3 regions of the Streptomyces sp. NPDC047061 genome follow, and region 3 is predicted to be linked to each of the others. Evidence: riboswitches for the same ligand, from Rfam matches in the RefSeq annotation. Region 3 holds a riboswitch; each other region holds the start of a gene.
What was found. A riboswitch is a leader RNA that binds a small molecule or an ion and turns the genes downstream of it on or off. The one in region 3 is predicted to bind thiamine pyrophosphate.
Positions count from the first base shown of each region.

Region 1 (7,002 bases), on a different contig from region 3:
GGCCGGCCGTACGAGCAGGGTCCGCGTCCCCTGCCCGGAGCCCTCGGGCACCGGCACCTTCCCCCACGGCGTCACCGCGACCGTTCCCTCGACGGTCGCCGGGACCACGTTGTCGAAGCCGAGGAAGCGGGCCACGAACTCGTCCGCGGGCCGCTGCCAGACGTCGAGGGGCGTGCCGGACTGGGCGATCCGCCCGTCCCGCATCACCACCACCCGGTCGGCCAGCGCGAACGCCTCGCCCTGGTCGTGCGTCACGGCGAGCACGGTGGTGCCCAACCGCCCGAACAGCTCCCGGAGTTCGACCACGAGCCGCTCCCGCAGCGAGCGGTCGAGCTGCCCGAGGGGTTCGTCGAGCATCAGCAGCCGGGGCCGGGGCGCCAGCGCCCGGGCGAGCGCCACCCGCTGCTGCTCCCCGCCGGAGAGCCCGGCGACGGCCCGGCGGGCCGCACCCGGAAGCCCCACCAGCTCCAGCAACTCACCGACCCGCTCGGCCTGTTGTGCTTTCCCTTCGCCGCGCATCCGGAGCCCGAAGGCCACGTTCCCGCCCACGTCCCGCTGCGGGAACAGCTGGTGGTCCTGGAACATCAGCCCGACCCCCCGCCGATGCGCGGGCACCCGAGCCTGGTCGTGCCCGTCGAGCAGCACCCGCCCGGAGCCCAGCGGTTGCAGCCCGGCCACCGCCCGCAGCAGCGTCGACTTGCCGCTTCCGCTCGGCCCGAGCACGCACACCACCTCCTGCTGGGCGACTTCGAGATCGACGGCGTCCAGCACGGCCCGACCACCGAACCGCACGGTGGCCGCGTCGAGAGTCAGCAGCATCAGAACTCCCCCGTCCGGTCGGTCCGCAGCCGCTCCAGGACCAGCAGCGCCACCGCGCACACCACCATCAGAATCGTGGAAAGGGCCATCGCCTGGCCGTAGTTGAGATCACCGGGGCGGGACAGCAGCCGGGCCACGGCGACCGGCAGGGTCGGGTTGTCCGGCCGCGCGATGAACACCGTCGCGCCGAACTCCCCCAGCGACACGGCGAACCCGAACCCCGCCGCGATCAGCAGCGCCCGGCGCACCATCGGCAGGTCGACCTCCCGCCACACCCGCCACGGCGCGGCCCCGAGCACGGCCGCCGCCTCCCGCAGCCGCTCGTCCACGGCCCGCAGCACGGGCAGCATGGTCCGTACGACGAAGGGGACGCCGACCAGCGCCTGGGCGAGCGGGACCAGGATCCAGGACTGACGCAGATCCAGCGGCGGCTTGTCGAGCGCGATCAGGAAGCCGAAGCCGACGGTCACCGCGGACACCCCGAGCGGCAGCATCAGCAGCGCGTCGAACCCCCGCACCAGCCGCCCCGCGTCCCGCCGGGCCAGTGCGGCGGCGGCGAGTCCGCCGATCACCACCGCGATGGCGGTGGCCGCGACCGCGTACTCCAGGGAATTGACCACCGACTCGATCGGCGCGACCAGGAAGGTCCCGCCGTCCGCGTCGCCCAGCGCCCGGTAGTACCCGAACCCCCCGTCCAGCGACCGCCGCACCAGCACGGCCAGCGGCAGCACGAGCAGCACGGCGATGGTGGCCAGGACCCCGGCGAGCAGCGCCCACTGCCCGGCCCCGCGCGGCCGGCGTGCCGTCACCGACGGGTCCACCAGTCGCAGGGCGCTCTCCCGCCGCCGTACCGTCCACGCGTGCACGGCGAGGATCGCGCCGACCGCCACGAACTGCACGATCGTCAGGACGGCGGCCGTGGAGAGGTCGAAGATCTCGGAGGTCTGCCGGTAGATCTCCACTTCGAGGGTGGAGAAGGTGGGCCCGCCGAGGATCTGCACCACGCCGAAGGAGGTGAAGGTGAACAGGAACACCATCAGCGCGGCGGCGGCCACGGCGGGCGCGAGCGCGGGCAGCGTGACCTTCCGCCAGGCGCCCAGCGGGGAGGCGCCGAGCATCCGGGCGGCCTCCTCCTGCCGGGGGTCCAGCTGGGCCCAGAGCCCGCCCACGGTCCGTACGACGACCGCGTAGTTGAAGAAGACGTGCGCCAGCAGGATCGCCCAGACGGTGGTGTCGAGCCGTACCCCCCACCACTCGTCCAGCAGCCCGCCGCGCCCGACGAGCGCGAGGAAGGCGGTCCCCACCACGACCGTCGGCAGCACGAAGGGAACCGTCACCACGGCCCGCAGCACCTGCTTGCCCGGGAAGTCGAGGCGGGCGAAGACATGGGCGGCGGGCAGCGCGGCCAGCAGGGTGAGCGCGGTGGAGGCGAGCGCCTGCCAGGTGGTGAACCAGAGCACGTGCCGGATGTCGGACTGGCCGAGGACGTCGGCGATCCGCCCGAGCCGCCAGACCCCGTCGACCTTCAGGCCGCGGCTGACGATCGCGGCGACCGGCCAGGCGAAGAAGACGCCGAAGAACGCGACGGGCACGAGCATCAGCCCGAGCCGCGCCGCGCTCCCCGAACGGCCCTTGTGCGGGGCTACTTCAGTACGAGTGACGTCCACGTCTTGACCCACTGGTCACGGTTGGCGGCGATCTTGTCGGGCGCCATGGTCTCGGGATCCTGGGCGGCGGGCCCGTACTTCGTGAACTCGGCGGGCACGCTCGCGCCCTTCACCACCGGGTACACGAACATGTTCAGCGGCATGTCCTCCTGGAACTCCCTGGAGACCAGGAAGTCGATGAGCGCCTTGCCGCCCTTGGTGTTCCCGGCGTTGCTCAGCAGTCCCGCGAACTCGATCTGCCGGAAACAGGTGCCGGTCGCGACGCCGGTGGGCGCGGTGCTCGGCTTCGGATCGGCGTAGATGACCTCGGCGGGCGGCGAGGAGGCGTACGACACGACGAGCGGCCGGTCGCCGCCCGCCTTCTTCCCGCCGGCCGAGCCGGAGAACTCCTCGTTGTAGGCCTGCTCCCAGCCGTCGACGACCTTGACGCCGTTGGCCTTGAGCTGCTTCCAGTAGCCCTGCCATCCGCTGTCCCCGTACTGCGCCGCGGACCCGAGCAGGAAGCCGAGCCCCGGCGAGGAGGTGGACGCGTTCTCGGTGACGAGGAGGTTCTTGTACTGGGGCTTGACGAGGTCGGCGTACGACGTCGGCGGGGTCAGCTTGTGCTTGCTGAAGTACGCCTTGTCGTAGTTGACGCAGATGTCGCCGTAGTCGATGGGCGTGACCCGGTGCTCGGCCGCGTCGAGTTGGTACGCCGTACCGACCGTGTCGAGCCCCTTCGCCGCGTACGGCTGGAAGAGACCGTTGTCGAGGGCCCTGGAGAGCAGGGTGTTGTCGACGCCGAAGAAGACGTCGCCCTGCGGGTTGTCCTTGGTCAGGATCGCCTTGTTGACGGCCTGCCCGGCGTCACCGTCCTTGAGGACCCTGACCTTGTAGCCGGACTGCTTCTCGAAGTCCTGGAGCACGTTCTTGGAGACGGCCCACGAGTCGTGGCTGACGAGGGTGACGGTCTTGGAGTCGGAGCCGGACCCGCTGTCCGACGACGAGCACGCGGACAGCGTCACGAGCCCGAGCCCGACCGCCGCGGCCACGAAGGTTCTGGTGTGCCTGATGTGCACTGGTTCATTCCTCCTGGAGTTGACCAGGAAGAGACGCGGCCCTGCCCGCGGTGTGCGGGCAGGGCGCAACAGCTTGAGTGATGACCGAACTTCCTACCCAGAATGACCTGGGCGAGGTTCAGAGGGTCTGCGGCCCGGTTGCCGCACTCTCAGCGCTGTGGCGCTCCCCTGTCGGATTATGAAGATGTGTTGGCCAGATCCTACCGCTCGGTGTCCAGGGCGGTTACCTCTCGGTGGCCGCGAGCTGACCACAGGCGCCGTCGATCTCCTGGCCCCGGGTGTCCCGGACGGTGACCGGTACCCCGTGCGCCTCGATCGCCTCGACGAACGCCTTCTCGTCCTCCGGCCGCGACGCGGTCCACTTCGAACCCGGCGTCGGGTTCAGCGGGATGAGGTTGACGTGCACGGGCTTGCCCTTGAGCAGGCGCCCCAGCCGGTCCCCCCGCCAGGCCTGGTCGTTGATGTCGCGGATGAGCGCGTACTCGATGCTGAGCCGCCGCCCGCTCTTCTCGACGTACTCGAAGCCGGCGTCTAGGACCTCGCGCACCTTCCACCGCGTGTTCACGGGGACGAGGGTGTCGCGCAGTTCGTCGTCGGGGGCGTGCAGCGAGATCGCGAGCCGGCACTTGAAGCCCTCGTCGGCGAACCGGTGGATGGCCGGGACGAGTCCGACGGTCGAGACGGTGATCCCGCGCTGCGAGAGCCCCAGTCCGTCCGGCGCCGGATCGGTGAGCGCCCGGATGGCGCCGACCACCCGCTTGTAGTTGGCGAGCGGCTCCCCCATCCCCATGAAGACGATGTTGGACAGCCGCGCGGGCCCGCCGGGCACCTCGCCGTCCCGGAGCGCCCGCATCCCGTCGACGATCTGATGGACGATCTCGGCGGTCGACAGGTTCCGGTCGAGCCCCGCCTGTCCGGTCGCGCAGAACGGGCAGTTCATCCCGCAGCCGGCCTGCGAGCTGATGCACATGGTCACCCGGTCCGGGTAGCGCATCAGCACCGACTCGACGAGCGTCCCGTCGAAGAGCTTCCACAGCGTCTTGCGGGTCGTCCCCTCGTCGGTCGACAGATGCCGCACGACGGTCATCAGCTCGGGGAACAGCGCCTCCCGCAGCTTGTCCCGCGAGCCGGCCGGGATGTCCGTCCACTGCTCGGGGTCGTGCGCGTACCGCGCGAAGTAGTGCTGCGAGAGCTGCTTGGCACGAAACGGCTTCTCCCCGACCTCGGCCACCGCGTCCTTGCGCTCGGCGGGCGAGAGATCGGCGAGATGCCGCGGCGGCTTCTTGGCTCCGCGCGGCGCGACGAAAGTGAGTTCTCCGGGCTTAGGCATAACCCAACCAGTGTCGCAGATCAACTGCGGTGGCCCGCGACCGTGGGTTTCGGCGGGAGTCCGGGGGCTCAGCGCCCGGCGGTCGTGATGATGGCGAGGAGGGCGCCGAAGGGGTCGAGGAACATGGCGAAGCGGCCGATGCCCGGGGCTTCGGTGACCGGGATGAGGACGGTGGCTCCGGCCCCGGTGGCCCTGGCCAGCGTGGCGTCGCAGTCGGTCACCTCGAAGTACGGGTGCCACTCCGGGGTGGATCCGGCGTCGAGGTTGGCCTGGGGCAGCTGCATCAGCCCGCCGTGGGCCGCCGCCGGGCCTGCGCCGGCCGGGGTGAGGATCGTGTAGGTCAGCCCCGGGCCCATCGGCACGTCGCGGGTCTGCCAGGAGAAGACCGACTCGTAGAAGGCCTTCGCCGCGCTCGCGTCGGTGGTGTACAGCTCCGTTCTGGCGAGGCTGCCGGGGACCGCGACGAGGTCCAGGCCCTGGGTGTCGCCCGGCTGCCAGACCGCGAAGTCCGCGCCGGTGGGGTCGGTGAAGGCGGCCGCCCGGCCGGCGGTGAAGACGTCCGCCGGGGCGACCCGGACGGAGCCGCCCGTCTGTTCCACGGCCTTGGCGGTGGCGTCGGCGTCCGGGGTGTGGAAGTACACCGTCCAGGACGGGCTCGCGCCCTCCTCGGTGAGCGGGCCGATCCCTGCGAGCGTCCCGCCGTCCTGCTCGAAGAAGCCGTAGCCGCCGGCCTCCGGTCCGGCCGACCGGTGCTGCCAGCCGAAGACGGCGGAGTAGAAGGCGGCGCTCGCGTCGGTGTCGGGGGTGCCCACGTCGAGCCAGTTCGGGGCGCCGGGAACGTACTGGGTGGTCAGCATGGCGGGGTCCTCCTCGGCCGTCCGCGGCCGTCTTCGCTCACCAGGTCACGGGCAGCGTACGCGGTCCCCGGATCAGGCCCTGGCGCTGGAACTCGACCTCCTCGGGAGGTACCGCCAGGCGGATGTCCGGGAAGCGCGCGAGGACCGAGCCGATCATGGTCTCGGCCTCCATGCGGGCCATGATCGCGGCCATACAGTGGTGGGGGCCGTGGCCGAAGGCCAGGTGGGGGCCGTTGGTGCGGTCGAAGTCCAGGTCGTCGGGGTCGGTGAAGACCGCGGGGTCGCGGTTGGCGGCGACATAGGCGTTGTAGACGACCTCGCCGGCCCGGATCAGCTGGCCGCCGACCTCGACGTCCTCGACGGCGACGCGCGGGATGCCGACGCCGTTGCGGTGCGGGACGTAGCGGAACAGCTCGTCCACGGCCTTGGGGAGCAGCTCCGGCTCACGGCGCAGCCGGTCCAGGTGCTTGGGGTGGGTGAGCAGCGCGTACATCATCGAGCCGCTGTTGTTGCGGACCGCGTGGCCACCGCTGACCTGGATGGCGGTGGCCAGGGAGATCGCCTCGTCGCCGGTGATCTCGCCGTCCGCGGTGGCCTGGGCCAGCACCCCGGCGAGGTCCTCGCGGGGCTCCTCGCGGCGGCTCTGCAGCAGCTCGGAGATCCGGGCCCGGGTGGTGCGGGCGGCCTCCCGGGCGCGCGCCTCGGCGTCGGGGCCCGCGGAGAGCAGCGCCTCGCCGGTGGCCGCCCAGCGGTGCCAGTCCTTCTCGTCGACGCCGAGGAAGTCACGGATCACGGCGATCGGGAAGGGGCCGTGCAGATGCTCCATGAGGTCGGCCGGCGGGCCCGCGGCCTCCATCGTGTCGAGGAGTTCACCGGCCCGGCGCTCCGCCATCGGCCGCAGCCGCTGCATGGCCCGCCCGGTGAAGGCCCGGGCGACGACCCGGCGCAGCCGGTTGTGCCGGGGCGGGTCGATGTACTGGAGGCCCGCCGTCTGGGAGGCCACGGGCGCCGGGCGCATGCTGGTGATGTCGCGGCCGACGACCGCCTCCCGGGAGAAACGCGGGTCGGAGGTGACGAAGCGGACGTCCTCGTAGCGGGTGACCAGCCAGGCGTCCCCCTCGCCGTGCGCGAGCCTGATCCGGGTGACCGGCTCGTCGCGCAGCAGTTCGTCCAGGAACGGGTCCGGGTCGAGCGCGGGCAGATCGTCGACGGGCCAGAACCGCACCGGCGGAGGAGGCGGGGTCGGGGACGGGGTGGAGGCCGGGGCCGGG
Region 1 covers NZ_JBEYVI010000010.1:96,278-103,279, forward strand. Annotated here, with positions in the region: gene ABZ887_RS17250 (ABC transporter ATP-binding protein) at 1-819, opposite strand, end outside; gene ABZ887_RS17255 (iron ABC transporter permease) at 819-2,417, opposite strand; gene ABZ887_RS17260 (thiamine ABC transporter substrate-binding protein) at 2,462-3,538, opposite strand; TPP riboswitch at 3,617-3,724, opposite strand; gene rlmN (23S rRNA (adenine(2503)-C(2))-methyltransferase RlmN) at 3,768-4,874, opposite strand; gene ABZ887_RS17270 (VOC family protein) at 4,943-5,731, opposite strand; gene ABZ887_RS17275 (cytochrome P450) at 5,769-7,002, opposite strand, start outside.
Region 1: it holds a riboswitch for thiamine pyrophosphate, as region 3 does, so the genes downstream of both, ABZ887_RS17260 (thiamine ABC transporter substrate-binding protein) here and thiO (glycine oxidase ThiO) in region 3, are expected to answer to the same signal.

Region 2 (7,002 bases), on a different contig from region 3:
GGCACCCGCATCGTTCACGGACACAGCCCGATTCCCTATCTGCTGGGGGAAGTCGGCTCCGAGGAGGGCGAAGAGGGCAACGGCCCCGTTGTGGAGGGACCGCACGTCTACGCCGACGGGCTCGCCATCGCCATGGACGGTGGCGTGACCATGGCCGGAAAGCTGCTGGTGAGGCAACTTCCGCTGGACAACTGAGCTTTCGCCGGGCTGTTCGATCCCCCCGACGTCACACGCGGGACATCCCCAATTTCCGGCAACCCCCTGTCACCGCGTGCCGTAACGGCTCTACCATCGGTTTATCCGTAGCAGGCTCCCCTCCGTTTCTGCCCGACGGCTCGCCGCCGTGCGAGCCACCAGCCCTACGGAGCATCGGGGGATGCACATGAACAGCGTTCCGCAGCACCTGCACAGCGAGGACCGCCAGGAGTACGAGCGGATCCTCGACGAGGCGCTGCGCTCCGCCCAGTACCGTCCCGAACTGGCCGGTATAGGCCAGCGTTTGAACACCGAACAGCTGCGCACCATGGCGCTCAACGCCACCACTCTGATCACGGCGGCCGCGGCGACCGAGTACCAGCACTATGTGAAGGTCCGCGAGGAACTGCGCAATCCGGCGCGGTCCACCCCGGCCGCCGTCCACGAACCCGGCTCCGTGGAGCCGGGCGCGGGCGGCGCGATGGGGCTCGCCACCACCCTCGGCGAGGCCGCCGAGACCACCGGCGCCGGAGGCTTCGCCCTCGCCCTGGTCCTGGCGCCCGTGCTCGCCGGTACCGCCGCCGCCATCTTCCTGCTCGTCGGCTACGTCCTGAAGATGCTGGACCCGGCACCGGCGTTCGCCCAGACCATGCTCACCGCGGGCTGGGTGTTCGGCGTCGTGACCGCGGCCGCCATCATCATGGCCGGCGCGGGACTGCTGCTCACCGCACTGCGCAACAGCCCCTCGCTGGAGGCCGGAGCCTACGGCGAACCCGGCGGGGAGGTGGCCAAGGCCCGCGAGGCCTGGCGGGACGCCCTGTTGGAGCGCGGCATCCTGCCCTTCCTGCGGGAAGCGCTGGCCACCGACACCGGCACGGCCGGACTGCGGCGCACCGCCCCGCCGAGCCCGGCGGGCCGGATGCCGCGGCTCGGTTACGACCGTCCCGGCTTCAGCACCGACGACGGCGCCGCACCCGCCCCCCGCCCGAGCTTCACCAGCCCGGACTACACCAGCCCGGACTTCGGAGGCCCGGAACACCAGCCGGAATGACCCCGGCTTGCGCCCCCGGCCAGGGGGCGCAGGCCGGACAACCGGTCTAGGAGGCCGCGCCGGGGAGCTGACGGGCAGCCCGCCCGTCGAACTCCTCCCGCGCCGCCTGCATGGCGGCCACGTTCGCCTGCGACCAGTCGGTGATGCGCTGCACGAGCCCGCCCGCCTCCCGGCCCAGCCGGGTCAGCCGGTACTCGACCCGCGGCGGCACCGTCGGATACACCGTGCGCGTCAGCAGTCCCTCCCGCTCCAGCGCGCGCAGGGTCTGCGTCAGCACCTTCGGCGTCACGCCGTCCAGCCGTCTGCGCAGCTCCGCGAACCGCATGGGCCGGCCGTCCGCAAGGGCCACCAGCACCAGCATGGTCCACTTGCCGGCGATCACGTCCAGCACGGCACGGGTGGGGCAGTCGCGCAGGAAGACGTCCACGCCGCCGTGTTCTCTCAGGTCGAAGCCGGTATCCATGAGGAACCTCGATATCAGGAAAGTGCCTTCTTCCACAGGGCAGTTGCCGAGGTCGAGCATGGAACGCGCCGCGGCCGCCGCGGCCACCACAACGACCACAACGACCGCGACCCGCCGCTGCCCTCCGCGGCCTGCCGCTACCCGTCGCCGAGGAGCTCTGATCCGATGTCCGCCCGTATGCATGCCGTCGTCCAGTCCGTGTTCGGTGGTCCCGAGACGCTGGAGTACGCCGAGACCGGCATACCGGAGCCGGGCCCCGGAGAGGTCCTGCTGCGGGTCGCCGGGGCCGGGGTGAATCCCGGCGACGCGGTGCTCCGCTCCGGCCGGGTGCCGGAGCTGGTCGAGCTGCCGTGGACGCCGGGCAACGATGTCGCCGGCACCGTGGAGCGGGTCGGCGAGGGCGTGACACGGTTCGCCCCGGGCGACAGGGTGTACGGCATGCTGCCGGTCTCCCGGCGCGGTGCGTACGCAGAGTTCACCGCCGTACCGGCCGGGGCGCTGGCCCCCGCTCCCGGGAACGTCGATCTGGCGGTCGCGGGTGCCGTCCCCCTCGCCGCGGTGACCGCCTGGCAGGCACTGGCCGTGCTGGCGCGGGTCCGGCCCGGTGACCGGGTGCTCATCCATGCGGCGGCCGGTGGCGTCGGCCATGTCGCGGTGCAGCTGGCCAAGGAGCTGGGGGCGTACGTCATCGGCACGGCCCGGGGTGGCCGGCACGACCTGCTGCGCGGGCTGGGTGCCGACGAGCTGATCGACTACACGACCACCGGCTTCGAGTCCGCCGTGGCTCCGGTGGACACGGTTCTGGACCTGGTCGGCGGGTCCTACGGGCCGCGCTCCCTGGATGTGCTGCGCCCCGGCGGCCTGCTCGTCGGTGCGTCGATCGACCCGGGAACGGACGAACGCCAGGCGGCCGAGCGCGGGATGCGCTACGTGTGGGTCACTGCCGCCCCCTCCGGTGAGCTGCTGGAACGGATCACGGAACGTATCGAGGCGGGCAGGCTGCGGATACTCGTCCAGGACACCTACCCGCTGTCCGAGGCCGCCGAGGCCCACCGCGCGATCGAGGCCGGCCGCACCACCGGAAAGCTCGTCCTGATCCCGTGAAAGGCACTGCCGTCCCCCTATGAAGGTCCGTCCATGAAGCTCCGTCACAAGGTGCGCGTGGTCCTGCTCGACGGTGACCACCTGGTTCTCCTGCGCCGGGGATGGCCGGGTGGCTCCCCGTACTGGACGACGGTGGGCGGCGGCGTAGAACCCGACGACGCCGGTCTCGAAGCGGCACTGCGCCGCGAGGTCATGGAGGAGATCGGCGCCACGATCGGCCCCGCCACGCCTCTCCTGACCGTGACCGAACCGGGCGGGACGCTCACCGTCACCCAGCACTTCTTCCTCGCCGACCTGCTGGACATGGACCAGGACCGCCGCGACGGCCCCGAGGTGGACGCCCCCGACACCGGCGACTTCGAGCCGGTCCGGATCCCGCTGGACCTCACCGCCGTGACCGCACTCGACCTGAACCCACCCGAACTCGCCGCGTACGTGCCGGCCCACGCCGAGGCATGGCGAGCCCGGTAGCCGGGGCGGTCCCGACGGCCGGGCCGTGTGCCGAAGCCCGCTTCCCGAGCCTCCGGCACACTCCCGGGTCCGCCCTCAGTCCGCGATCGGCAGATACACCCGGTTCCCCGCAGCCGCGAACTCCTTCGACTTCTGAGCCATCCCCGCCTCGACCTCGTCCCGACTCCCGCCGTGCTCGCGCCGGATGTCCTGCGAGATCTTCATCGAGCAGAACTTCGGCCCGCACATCGAGCAGAAGTGGGCCGTCTTCGCCGGCTCCGCCGGCAGGGTCTCGTCGTGGAACTCTCGGGCCGTGTCCGGGTCCAGGGCGAGGTTGAACTGGTCCTCCCACCGGAACTCGAAGCGGGCGTCGGACAGCGCGTCGTCCCACTCCTGCGCGCCCGGGTGGCCCTTGGCGAGGTCGGCCGCGTGGGCGGCGATCTTGTAGGTGATGACGCCGGTCTTGACGTCGTCCCGGTTGGGCAGGCCCAGGTGCTCCTTGGGTGTGACGTAGCAGAGCATCGCCGTGCCCCACCAGGCGATCATCGCGGCACCGATGCCGGAGGTGATGTGGTCGTACGCCGGTGCGACGTCCGTGGTCAGCGGGCCGAGCGTATAGAACGGAGCTTCATCGCAGATCTCCTGCTGAAGGTCGATGTTCTCCTTGATCTTGTGCATCGGGACATGGCCCGGGCCCTCGATCATCGTCTGTACGTGGAAACGCTTCGCGATCCGGTTGAGTTCCCCGAGCGTGCGCAACTCCGCGAACTGGGCCTCGTCGTTGGCGTCCGCGATGGAGCCGGGGCGCAGGCCGTCGCCCAGGGAGTACGTGACGTCGTAGGCGGCGAGGATCTCGCAGAGTTCCTCGAAGTTCTCGTACAGGAACGACTCCTTGTGGTGCGCGAGGCACCAGGCCGCCATGATCGAGCCGCCGCGCGAGACGATGCCGGTCTTGCGGTTGGCGGTGAGCGGCACGTACGGGAGGCGTACGCCCGCGTGGACGGTCATGTAGTCCACGCCCTGCTCGGCCTGTTCGACGACCGTGTCCTTGTAGATCTCCCAGGTCAGTTCCTCGGCCCTGCCGTCGACCTTCTCCAGGGCCTGGTACAGCGGCACCGTGCCGATGGGGACGGGGGAGTTGCGCAGCACCCACTCGCGGGTGGTGTGGATGTTGCGGCCGGTGGAGAGGTCCATGACCGTGTCGGCGCCCCAGCGGGTCGCCCAGGTCATCTTCTCGACCTCCTCCTCGATGGAGGAGGTGACCGCGGAGTTGCCGATGTTGGCGTTGACCTTTACCAGGAACCGCTTGCCGATGATCATCGGCTCGATCTCCGGGTGGTTGACGTTGGCGGGCAGTACGGCCCTGCCCGCCGCGATCTCCTCGCGGACCACCTCGGGAGAAACGTTCTCGCGGATGGCCACGTACTCCATCTCCGGGGTGATCTCACCCCGGCGGGCGTACGCGAGCTGCGTCACCGCCTCGCCGTCCCGGCTGCGGCGCGGCTGGCGCGGGCGGCCCGGGAAGACCGCGTCCAGGTTGCGCAGGCCACCACGCGGCGAGGTGTGCTTGATCCCGTCGTCCTCGGGACGGACGGGCCGGCCCGCGTACTCGGCGGTGTCGCCGCGGGCGATGATCCAGTTCTCCCGCAGCGGCGGCAGGCCCCTGCGGACGTCGGTCTCGACGAGCGGATCGGTGTACGGGCCCGAGGTGTCGTAGAGCGTGACCGACTGCCCGTTGGTGAGGTGCACCTGACGGACCGGCACCCGCAGATCGGGGCGGGTGCCCTCGACATACCCCTTGTGCCAGCCGATGGACTTCCCGGCCTCCGGGGACTTTTCACCCGAAATGGGCTGTTCGTCCTGACTGAAGGCAGGCGTGCGTGCGTCCTTGTTGGTCATGAGACCTACTCCCTACGCCGGCATTACCCGGTAACAGGTTCGGCGGTCGACGCAGCGGCTTCCGTCGGGCGGCGTTTCCTGTGAAACATCACTCGTTCCACGTGAAACATCGCGAATACGGAGGTCAGCGCCCTCTCAGCCCGGTGCTCCGAGCTCCCGCGTGTGCAAAGGTGCCTCCACGCTAGCGTCAATTCGGGCGCGGTGAACAGAGGGCCCCTGCCGTTCTTGCGATGATCGGGCGGTGACCTCGACACAGCAGCACCCCTATCCGCCGCCCGAGCCGCGGCGCGGCAACGGCGCCGCGCAGGGCGGCGGACCCGGCCACGGGGGCCATGGTGCCGGTGACGGACACACCCACGGTCAGGGCGAGCAGTACGACCAGGGGCACGCCCTCAGCCACACCCACCATCACGACAACGGCCAGGCCCCCGGTCACAGTCACGGCCACGGAGAGGCCCATGGCCATGCGGCCAACGGCCGGCCCCATGGCCATGCGCCCGGTCCGAGCACCGGCCAGAGCGGCTCCGGGCCCGGCGGTGGTCACGGCCACTCGCACGGGCACAGCCACAGCCACGGCCCCGCCGCACCCGTCTCCAAGCATCTGCGCAAGGTCATCGCGGCGATCCTGATCCCCTTCACCGCCGCGGTCGCGGTCGGCCTGGTGGTGCTGTGGCCCGGCGGTGCCCCGCCGCACGAGCGCACCGGCGTCGGCTTCGACCGCCAGACGCAGGCGGCGACGGTCACCAAGGTCGTCTCGGTCAGCTGCAAGTCGGTCAACGCCTCCGGCGGCGGCTCGGCCGGAGACACCTCCACCGCCGACGGCACTTCCTCGAAGGAGGAGGGAGACACCTGCAAGAAGGCCACGGTCCGGGTCGACGCCGGCAAGGACAAGGGCCGTACCTTCACCGAGATCGTGCAGCCCGACCAGTCGCGGCAGTTGCACGAGGGCGAGAAGGTCGTGGCCGCGTACGAGCCCTCCGCGCCCAAGGACCTCCAGTACTCCGTCACCGACGTGAACCGGAAGTTCCCGATGGCGCTGCTGGCCGGGATCTTCGCGCTCGCCGTGGTGGTGGTGGGCCGGCTGCGCGGTGTGATGGCGCTGGTCGCGCTGGCGGTCAGCTTCCTGGTGCTGACCCTGTTCATCCTGCCGGGAATCCTGCAGGGATCGAACCCGCTGCTGATGGCGGTGGTCGGGTCGAGCGCCATCATGCTGATCGCCCTGTACATCTGCCACGGGCTGTCGGCCCGGACCTCGGTGGCCGTGCTCGGCACACTGGTCTCGCTGTGCCTGATCGGACTGCTCGGCTCGGAGTTCATCGACTGGGCCGCGCTCACCGGCAACACCGACGACAACACCGGCCTGATCCACGGCCTGTACCCGTCGATCGACATGAGCGGTCTGCTGCTGGCCGGTGTCATCATCGGCTCGCTGGGTGTCCTGGACGACGTGACGGTGACCCAGACCTCGGCCGTCTGGGAACTGCACGAGGCCAACCCGACCATGGGCTGGCGCGGGCTGTACCGGGCGGGCATCCGCATCGGCCGTGACCACATCGCGTCCGTCGTCAACACCCTCGTTCTGGCTTATGCGGGTGCCGCGCTGCCGCTGCTGCTGCTCTTCTCGATCGCGCAGAGCAGTGTGGCCACGGTCGCCAACAGCGAGCTGGTCGCCGAGGAGATCGTGCGCACCCTGGTCGGCTCGATCGGCCTGGTCGCCTCGGTGCCGGTCACCACGCTGCTCGCGGCCCTGGTGGTGTCCGCCGACCGGCCGGGCACGGAGACAGCCGTGTCCGTGGAGCCCGCGCCGACCGCGGCACGGGCCGGACGGGGACGGCGCCGG
Region 2 covers NZ_JBEYVI010000004.1:203,089-210,090, forward strand. Annotated here, with positions in the region: gene ABZ887_RS09440 (metallophosphoesterase) at 1-195, shown strand, start outside; gene ABZ887_RS09445 (hypothetical protein) at 377-1,246, shown strand; gene ABZ887_RS09450 (helix-turn-helix domain-containing protein) at 1,293-1,709, opposite strand; gene ABZ887_RS09455 (NADP-dependent oxidoreductase) at 1,875-2,813, shown strand; gene ABZ887_RS09460 (NUDIX hydrolase) at 2,847-3,284, shown strand; gene thiC (phosphomethylpyrimidine synthase ThiC) at 3,360-5,162, opposite strand; TPP riboswitch at 5,155-5,332, opposite strand; gene ABZ887_RS09470 (YibE/F family protein) at 5,404-7,002, shown strand, end outside.
Region 2: it holds a riboswitch for thiamine pyrophosphate, as region 3 does, so the genes downstream of both, thiC (phosphomethylpyrimidine synthase ThiC) here and thiO (glycine oxidase ThiO) in region 3, are expected to answer to the same signal.

Region 3 (7,002 bases):
GAGCACGTCGGCGCCGGCCGCGTGGGCCACGTCGGCGCGGTCGTTGACCGCGAGCAGCTTGCCGTGCCGGGCGCAGGCGTCGGCGAACACCGCGAGGTGCTCCAGCTCCTCCGCGGCCTCCATGCCCTTGTCGCGCAGCTGCACGACGTCGACACCGCCCGCCAGGACCGCGTCCAGGAACTCCGCGAGGTCGCCCTGCTCCTTACGGGCGTCCGTGCACAGGTAGAGCCGGGCGTCGGCCAGCTGGGCGCGGGCGGTGTCGGTCATCGGTGTCCCCCGTCGATTCGGTACTGGTTGCCTCAGACGGCGAGCGCCTGGGCGCGACGCTTCACCTCCGTGCCGCGATTCTCGCTGAGCGCCTGTGCGGGGGTGCCCGGCAGGGTCTCGTCGGGAGTGAAGAGCCACTCCAGCATCTCTTCGTCGGTGAAGCCGTCGTCCCGCAGGAGCGTCAGGGTGCCGGTCAGGCCCTTGACGACCTTGTCCCCGTCGATGAAGGCGGCGGGGACGTGCAGTGCCTTGTTCTCACCACGGCGGACGGCGATGAGCTGGCCCTCCTTGACCAGCTGCCGCACGCGCGTCACCTCGACGTCCATCATCTCTGCGATGTCGGGGAGGGTGAGCCAGGCGGGGACGAGAGCATCGGTGTTTGCGTCAATCTCGGTCACGGAACAAGGGTAGGCGTTCCGCCGTGGAGGCCGCGATGGGTGGTTGTCCGGGTGCGGCGCCGTGGGGGCTGGTCGCGCAGTTCCCCGCGCCCCTATCGGGGCGCTGCAGTCGCGTCTTTCAAGGGGCGGGCGGGGTCGGACAAGGCCTCCGGGTCCATTTCGCGGCCTGCCTCGATCAGGCGGCGGCCTTGCGCCAAGTCACGGGGGCGGCCTACCGCCAGCAGGGCTACCAGGCGGTCCTCGCGGAGCCAGCAGACGCTCCAGGACGGGCCCGACGGGTCGCCGCGCCACACCAGGCGGTCGGCGGCGGCGTGGTGGCCCGCGTACTGGACGAAGCGGCCGAACTGTTCCGACCAGAAGTACGGGACCGGGTCGTAGAGCGCTTCGGACTCGCCGAGGATGTTGGCGGCGACCGTGCGCGGGCCCTGGAGGGCGTTGTCCCAGTGGTGGACCAGCAGGCGCTCGCCGTAGCGGCCGGACGGGAAGGAGGCGCAGTCGCCGACCGCGTAGACGTCCGGGGCGCTGGTGTGCAGACGGTCGTCGGCCAGCACGTCGCCGCGGGTGCCCAGCTCGATGCCGGAGCCGGCCAGCCAGGCGGTGGCGGGGCGGGCGCCGATGCCGACCACGACGGCGCCCGCGGGCAGCCGCGAGCCGTCGTCGAGCAGCACCGCGCCGGGCTCGACGCCGGCCACGCGCGCGTGGGTGCGCAGTTCGGTGCCGCTGTCCGCGTACCAGGCGGTCATCGGCGCGGCGACCTCGGCCGGGAGCGCTCCCGCGAGCGGGCGGTCGGCGGCCTCCACGACCGTCACCGCGCAGCCGGCCGCACGGGCCGCGGTGGCGAACTCGGCGCCGATCCAGCCCGCGCCGACGACCACGATGTCGTGCTGCCGGGCGAGCACCGGACGCAGCCGCTCGGCGTCGTCCAGGGTGCGCAGCAGATGGACGCCGGGCACGCCCTCGGTGCCGGGCAGCGTGATCGGCTCGGCGCCGGTGGCGAGGACCAGGACGTCGTACGGCACCGGTCCGGCCTCGGTGTCCAGCTCGTGGTCGGCGGCGCGCACGCCCAGCGCGTCGCGCCCGAGCGCCAGCTCGATGCCGAGCGCCTCGAAGTCGACCTCGAAGGCGGAGCCCTCCGACTTGCCGAGCAGCACGGCCTTGGAGAGCGGCGGCCGGTCGTACGGCTGGTGCGGCTCGGCGCCGATCAGCGTGACGGTCCCGGTGAACCCCTGTTCGCGCAGGGCGACGGCGGTCTGCACCCCGGCCATGCCCGCGCCCACGACGACCACGCGCCGCGTCTGTGACGTGCTCCGTCGCTGCGTCTGCTCGCTCACGTGATCACCATAGACAAGAACGATAGACAACTGACGAGGAGTCAGTCAGGGGCGCGGCGAGTGACCTGTTCCACAGCACTGTCCACAGCGCCGTCCGAGGCCGTCTTACAAGGGCGGAGCCCCGCGGGCTAGGGTGGCGGGGAAGCACACGCGGGAGCCCGGACGCACCGGGCTGAGAGGGAGGCTGGCGGCCTCCGACCGTACGAACCTGATCCGGGTCATGCCGGCGAAGGGAGGGGCTGGACGCCCATGTCCTCACGTACGTCAGACGTCCTTGTCATCGGGGGCGGAATCATCGGCCTGGTCACGGCCTGGCGAGCGGCTCAGCGCGGGCTCGACGTCACCGTGGTCGACCCGGCGCCCGGTGGCGGGGCCGCGCAGGTCGCGGCCGGGATGCTGGCCGCGGTCACCGAGCTGCACTACGGCGAGCAGACCCTGCTGGGGCTCAACCTGGCCTCCGCCCGTCGCTATCCCGCCTTCGCCGCCGAGCTGACCGAGCTCACCGGCCACGACCTCGGCTACCGGCGCTGCGGCACCCTCGCGGTCGCGCTGGACGCCGACGACCGCGCCCATCTGCGCGAGCTGCACGCCCTCCAGCAGCAGTCGGGCCTGGAGTCCGAGTGGCTGTCCGGGCGGGAGTGCCGACGCCTGGAGCCCATGCTCGCGCCCGGTGTGCGCGGCGGGCTGCGGGTCGACGGCGACCACCAGATCGACCCGCGCCGGCTCTCGGCCGCGCTGGTGGCCGCGTGCGAGCGGGCCGGGGTGGTGTTCCACCGCGACTGGGCCGAGCGCCTGGAGGTGGGGCGGGAGCGGGCCACCGGTGTCCGCACCCGCGCGGGTGACACCTGCGGCGCCGGGCAGGTGGTGCTCGCCGCCGGAAGTCTGAGCGGACGGCTCGCGGGCGTGCCCGACGACGTGCTGCCGCCGGTGCGGCCGGTGAAGGGGCAGGTGCTGCGGCTGACCGTGCCCGCGCGGTACGCGCCGTTCCTCAGCCGGACCGTACGGGCCGTGGTGCGCGGCGGGAACGTCTACCTGGTGCCCCGGGAGAACGGCGAGCTGGTCGTCGGCGCGACCAGCGAGGAGCTCGGCTGGGACACGACGGTCACCGCGGGCGGTGTGTACGAGCTGCTGCGCGACGCGCACGAGCTGGTCCCCGGGATCACCGAGCTGCCCCTGACCGAGACCCGGGCCGGACTGCGCCCCGGCTCCCCCGACAACGCGCCGCTGCTCGGGCCGACCCTCCTCGACGGGCTGCTGCTGGCCACCGGGCACTACCGCAACGGGGTGCTGCTCACGCCGGTCACCGGAGACGTGATGGCGGAGCTGCTGACCGGCGGCGAGCCGCCGGAGGAGGCCCGTCCGTTCACCCCGAGGCGATTCGGCACCGTTCCCGGCGTCCTTGTGGAGCAGACCGCATGACCGTCTCCGTCACCATCTCCGTCAACGGGGAGCACCGGGAGATCGCCCCGGGCACCGCTCTCGACACGCTCGTGAGGTCCCTGACCGCCGCGCCCTCCGGGGTGGCCGCGGCCGTCAACGAGACCGTCGTACCGCGCGGGCAGTGGGCGACGACCGGACTCGCCGACGGTGACCGCGTGGAAGTCCTGACCGCCGTGCAGGGAGGGTGAGCGCCGTGGCCGACGATCCCTTCGTCCTCGGGGGTACGACGTTCTCCTCCCGGTTGATCATGGGTACCGGGGGTGCGCCCAGCCTGGAGGTGCTGGAGCGGGCGCTCGTCGCGTCCGGGACCGAGCTGACGACGGTCGCGATGCGGCGGGTGGACCCGGGGGTACGGGGCTCCGTGCTGTCGGTCCTCGACCGGCTCGGGATCCGGGTGCTGCCGAACACGGCGGGGTGCTACACCGCCGGGGAGGCCGTGCTGACGGCCCGGCTGGCGCGGGAGGCGCTGGGCACCTCGCTGATCAAGCTGGAGGTCATCGCCGACGAGCGGACCCTGCTGCCGGACCCGGTCGAGCTCCTTGACGCGGCGGAGACGCTGGTGGACGACGGGTTCACGGTGCTGCCGTACACGAACGACGATCCCGTGCTGGCCCGGAAGCTGGAGGACGTGGGGTGCGCCGCGGTGATGCCGCTGGGGTCGCCGATCGGGTCCGGGCTCGGGATCCGCAACCCGCACAACTTCCAGCTGATCGTCGAACACGCGCGCGTGCCGGTGATCCTGGACGCGGGAGCCGGTACGGCGTCGGACGTGGCGCTGGCGATGGAGCTGGGGTGTGCCGGGGTGATGCTGGCGTCGGCGGTGACGCGGGCGCAGGATCCCGAGCGGATGGCTCACGCCATGCGGGCCGGGGTGGAGGCGGGGCGGCTGGCCCGGCTGGCGGGGCGGATTCCGCGTCGGTACCTCGCCGAGGCGTCCTCTCCTGCGGAGGGCCTGGCCGTGCTGGACCCCGAGCGCCCCGCGTTCTGACCGCCGGCCCGCTCCCGCCTGCTCTCCCACCCACGCACCACCCGTGACTGTTTGCCGAGAAGCGGGACTCTCCCGTGGGGGCCGAGCACCGTCGGCGTCCGCGGGTCGTGGGGGGATCGGCTCCGGCGGGGGTCGCGGGTGGGTAGGTGCATATTTCAGCCACGTGCGAAGCGTCACAGGTGCGCTGCAGTCCGCTGGGGAAAGCGGTCTCACCTGTGGGGGTGTCAGCCGGTGCTCGTACACTCGGCGGGTGGATACGACCCTTCAGGACCCCCTCGTCGGGCAGGTGCTCGACGGCCGGTATCGCGTCGACGCGCGGATCGCCGTCGGCGGGATGGCCACGGTCTACCGGGCGCTGGACGTCCGGCTGGACCGCGTGCTCGCGCTGAAGGTGATGCACCCGGCGCTCGCCGCCGACGTGTCCTTCGTGGAGCGGTTCATCCGGGAGGCCAAGTCGGTCGCCCGACTGGCCCACCCGAACGTCGTCCAGGTCTACGACCAGGGGGCCGACCGGTCGTACGTGTATCTCGCCATGGAGTACATCGCCGGCTGCACCCTGCGTGACGTGCTGCGCGAGCGCGGCGCGCTGCAGCCGCGGGCCGCGCTGGACATCCTGGAGCCGGTGCTGGCCGCGCTGGGCGCCGCGCACCGCGCCGGGTTCGTGCACCGGGACATGAAGCCCGAGAACGTGTTGATAGGGGACGACGGGCGGGTCAAGGTCGCGGACTTCGGGCTGGTGCGGTCCGTGGGCAGCTCCACCAACACGACGGGGGCCGTGCTCGGGACGGTCGCCTATCTCGCGCCCGAGCAGGTCGAGAGCGGGGCCGCCGATCCGCGCGTCGACGTGTACGCGTGCGGGGTCGTGCTCTACGAGATGCTCACCGGGGAGAAGCCGCACGACGGGGACTCGCCCGCGATCATCCTGTACAAGCATCTGCACGAGGACGTGCCGGCCCCCTCCGCCGTCGTGCCGGGGCTCGCCTACGAGCTGGACGAACTGGTCGCCCGTGGCACCGCCCGGGATCCCGGGGTGCGGCCGTACGACGCCGTCGCGCTGCTCGCCCTGCTGCGGCAGGCCCGGAGCACGCTCGGCGCCGAGCAGCTGGACGCCGTGCCGCCGCAGGCGCTGGCGCAGGCGCACGACATCGGCGAGGACCGGACCAGTGTCATACCCCGGTCGTTGACGGTGCCCCGGCCGCTGCCCGTCAACGAGGAGGACGAGCGGGCCGAGGCAGTGCTGCGGACCAGCCGGTTCGAGGCGCCGCCGGTGCCGGACCGGCGGCGCGGGGGCCGTCGGTCCCGGCGCGGGCTGCTGACGCTGGTCGTCGCCGTACTGATCGTCCTCGGCGCGGGCGCCGGCGTCTGGTACATCAACTCCGGGCAGTTCACGAAGGTCCCGCCGCTGCTGTCGAAGACCGAGACCCAGGCCACCGCACGCCTGAAGGAGGCCGGGCTGGACGTCGGGTCGGTCGAGCACGCCTACAGCGACACGGTGAAGCGGGGCACGGTGATCAGCACCGACCCGGCGGCCGGCCACCGGATCCGCAGCAACGACTCGGTGAAGCTGACCATCTCGGACGGCCCCGAGACGGTGAACGTGCCGGACGTGCAGGGGCGGACGCTGGCCAGGGCCAGGTTGCTGCTCACGGCGGACGGGCTCGCACCGGGCATGGTGACCCGGGAGTTCAGCGAGGACGTGCCCAAGGGGTCGGTCATCTCGAGCGATCCGGGGGCGGGAAGCAAGCGGCACGCGGGGACCGCGATCGCGCTCGTCGTCAGCAAGGGCGCCCCGGTCGACGTCCCGGACGTCACCGGCGACGACCTGGACGACGCCCGGCAGGAGCTGCAGGAGGCCGGGCTGAAGGTGACGGTGTCCGCCACCGAGATCAACTCCGAGTACGACCAGGGGCAGGTCGCCCAGCAGACCCCGGCGGGCGACGCGCAGGCCGCCGAGGGCGACACCGTGACGCTGACGCTGTCCAAGGGCCCGGAGCTGGTCGAGGTGCCGGACGTGGTCGGGGCCACCGTGGAGGACGCGACCAAGCTGCTGGAGCAGTCCGGTTTCCAGGTCAAGGAGAACCGCGGGCTGCTGGGGCTGTTCGGCGACACCGTGAAGAAGCAGTCGGTGGACGCCGGGGAGCAGGCGCCCAAGGGGTCGACGATCACGATCACCATCCGGTGACGGGGGCCGGGCCGCGGCGTGACACCCTGGACGGGTGAAGAGCGAGCAGTCAGGTCCCTCCCGCAACCCCGTCGGCGGCCATGTCCCGGTGGCCGGCGGTCTGCACTCCGTGGGGCTCTCGTACGCCCGTGAGCTGAAGGCCGAGACCGTGCAGGTCTTCGTCGCCAACCCGCGCGGCTGGGCCACCCCGGCGGGCAGCCCGAAGCAGGACGAGGCGTTCCGCGCGGCCTGCGCCGAGGGGTCGGTCCCGGCGTACGTGCACGCCCCGTACCTGATCAACTTCGGCTCGCACACCGAGGCGACCGTGGAGAAGTCGGTGGAGTCGCTGCGCCACTCGCTGCGGCGCGGCCGGGAGATCGGGGCGCTCGGGGTGGTCGTGCACACCGGGAGCGCGAC
Region 3 covers NZ_JBEYVI010000003.1:77,927-84,928, reverse strand. Annotated here, with positions in the region: gene thiE (thiamine phosphate synthase) at 1-267, opposite strand, end outside; gene ABZ887_RS06455 (Rv2175c family DNA-binding protein) at 300-665, opposite strand; gene ABZ887_RS06450 (FAD-dependent oxidoreductase) at 758-1,996, opposite strand; TPP riboswitch at 2,137-2,248, shown strand; gene thiO (glycine oxidase ThiO) at 2,246-3,415, shown strand; gene thiS (sulfur carrier protein ThiS) at 3,412-3,624, shown strand; gene ABZ887_RS06435 (thiazole synthase) at 3,630-4,424, shown strand; gene pknB (Stk1 family PASTA domain-containing Ser/Thr kinase) at 4,675-6,606, shown strand; gene ABZ887_RS06425 (deoxyribonuclease IV) at 6,641-7,002, shown strand, end outside.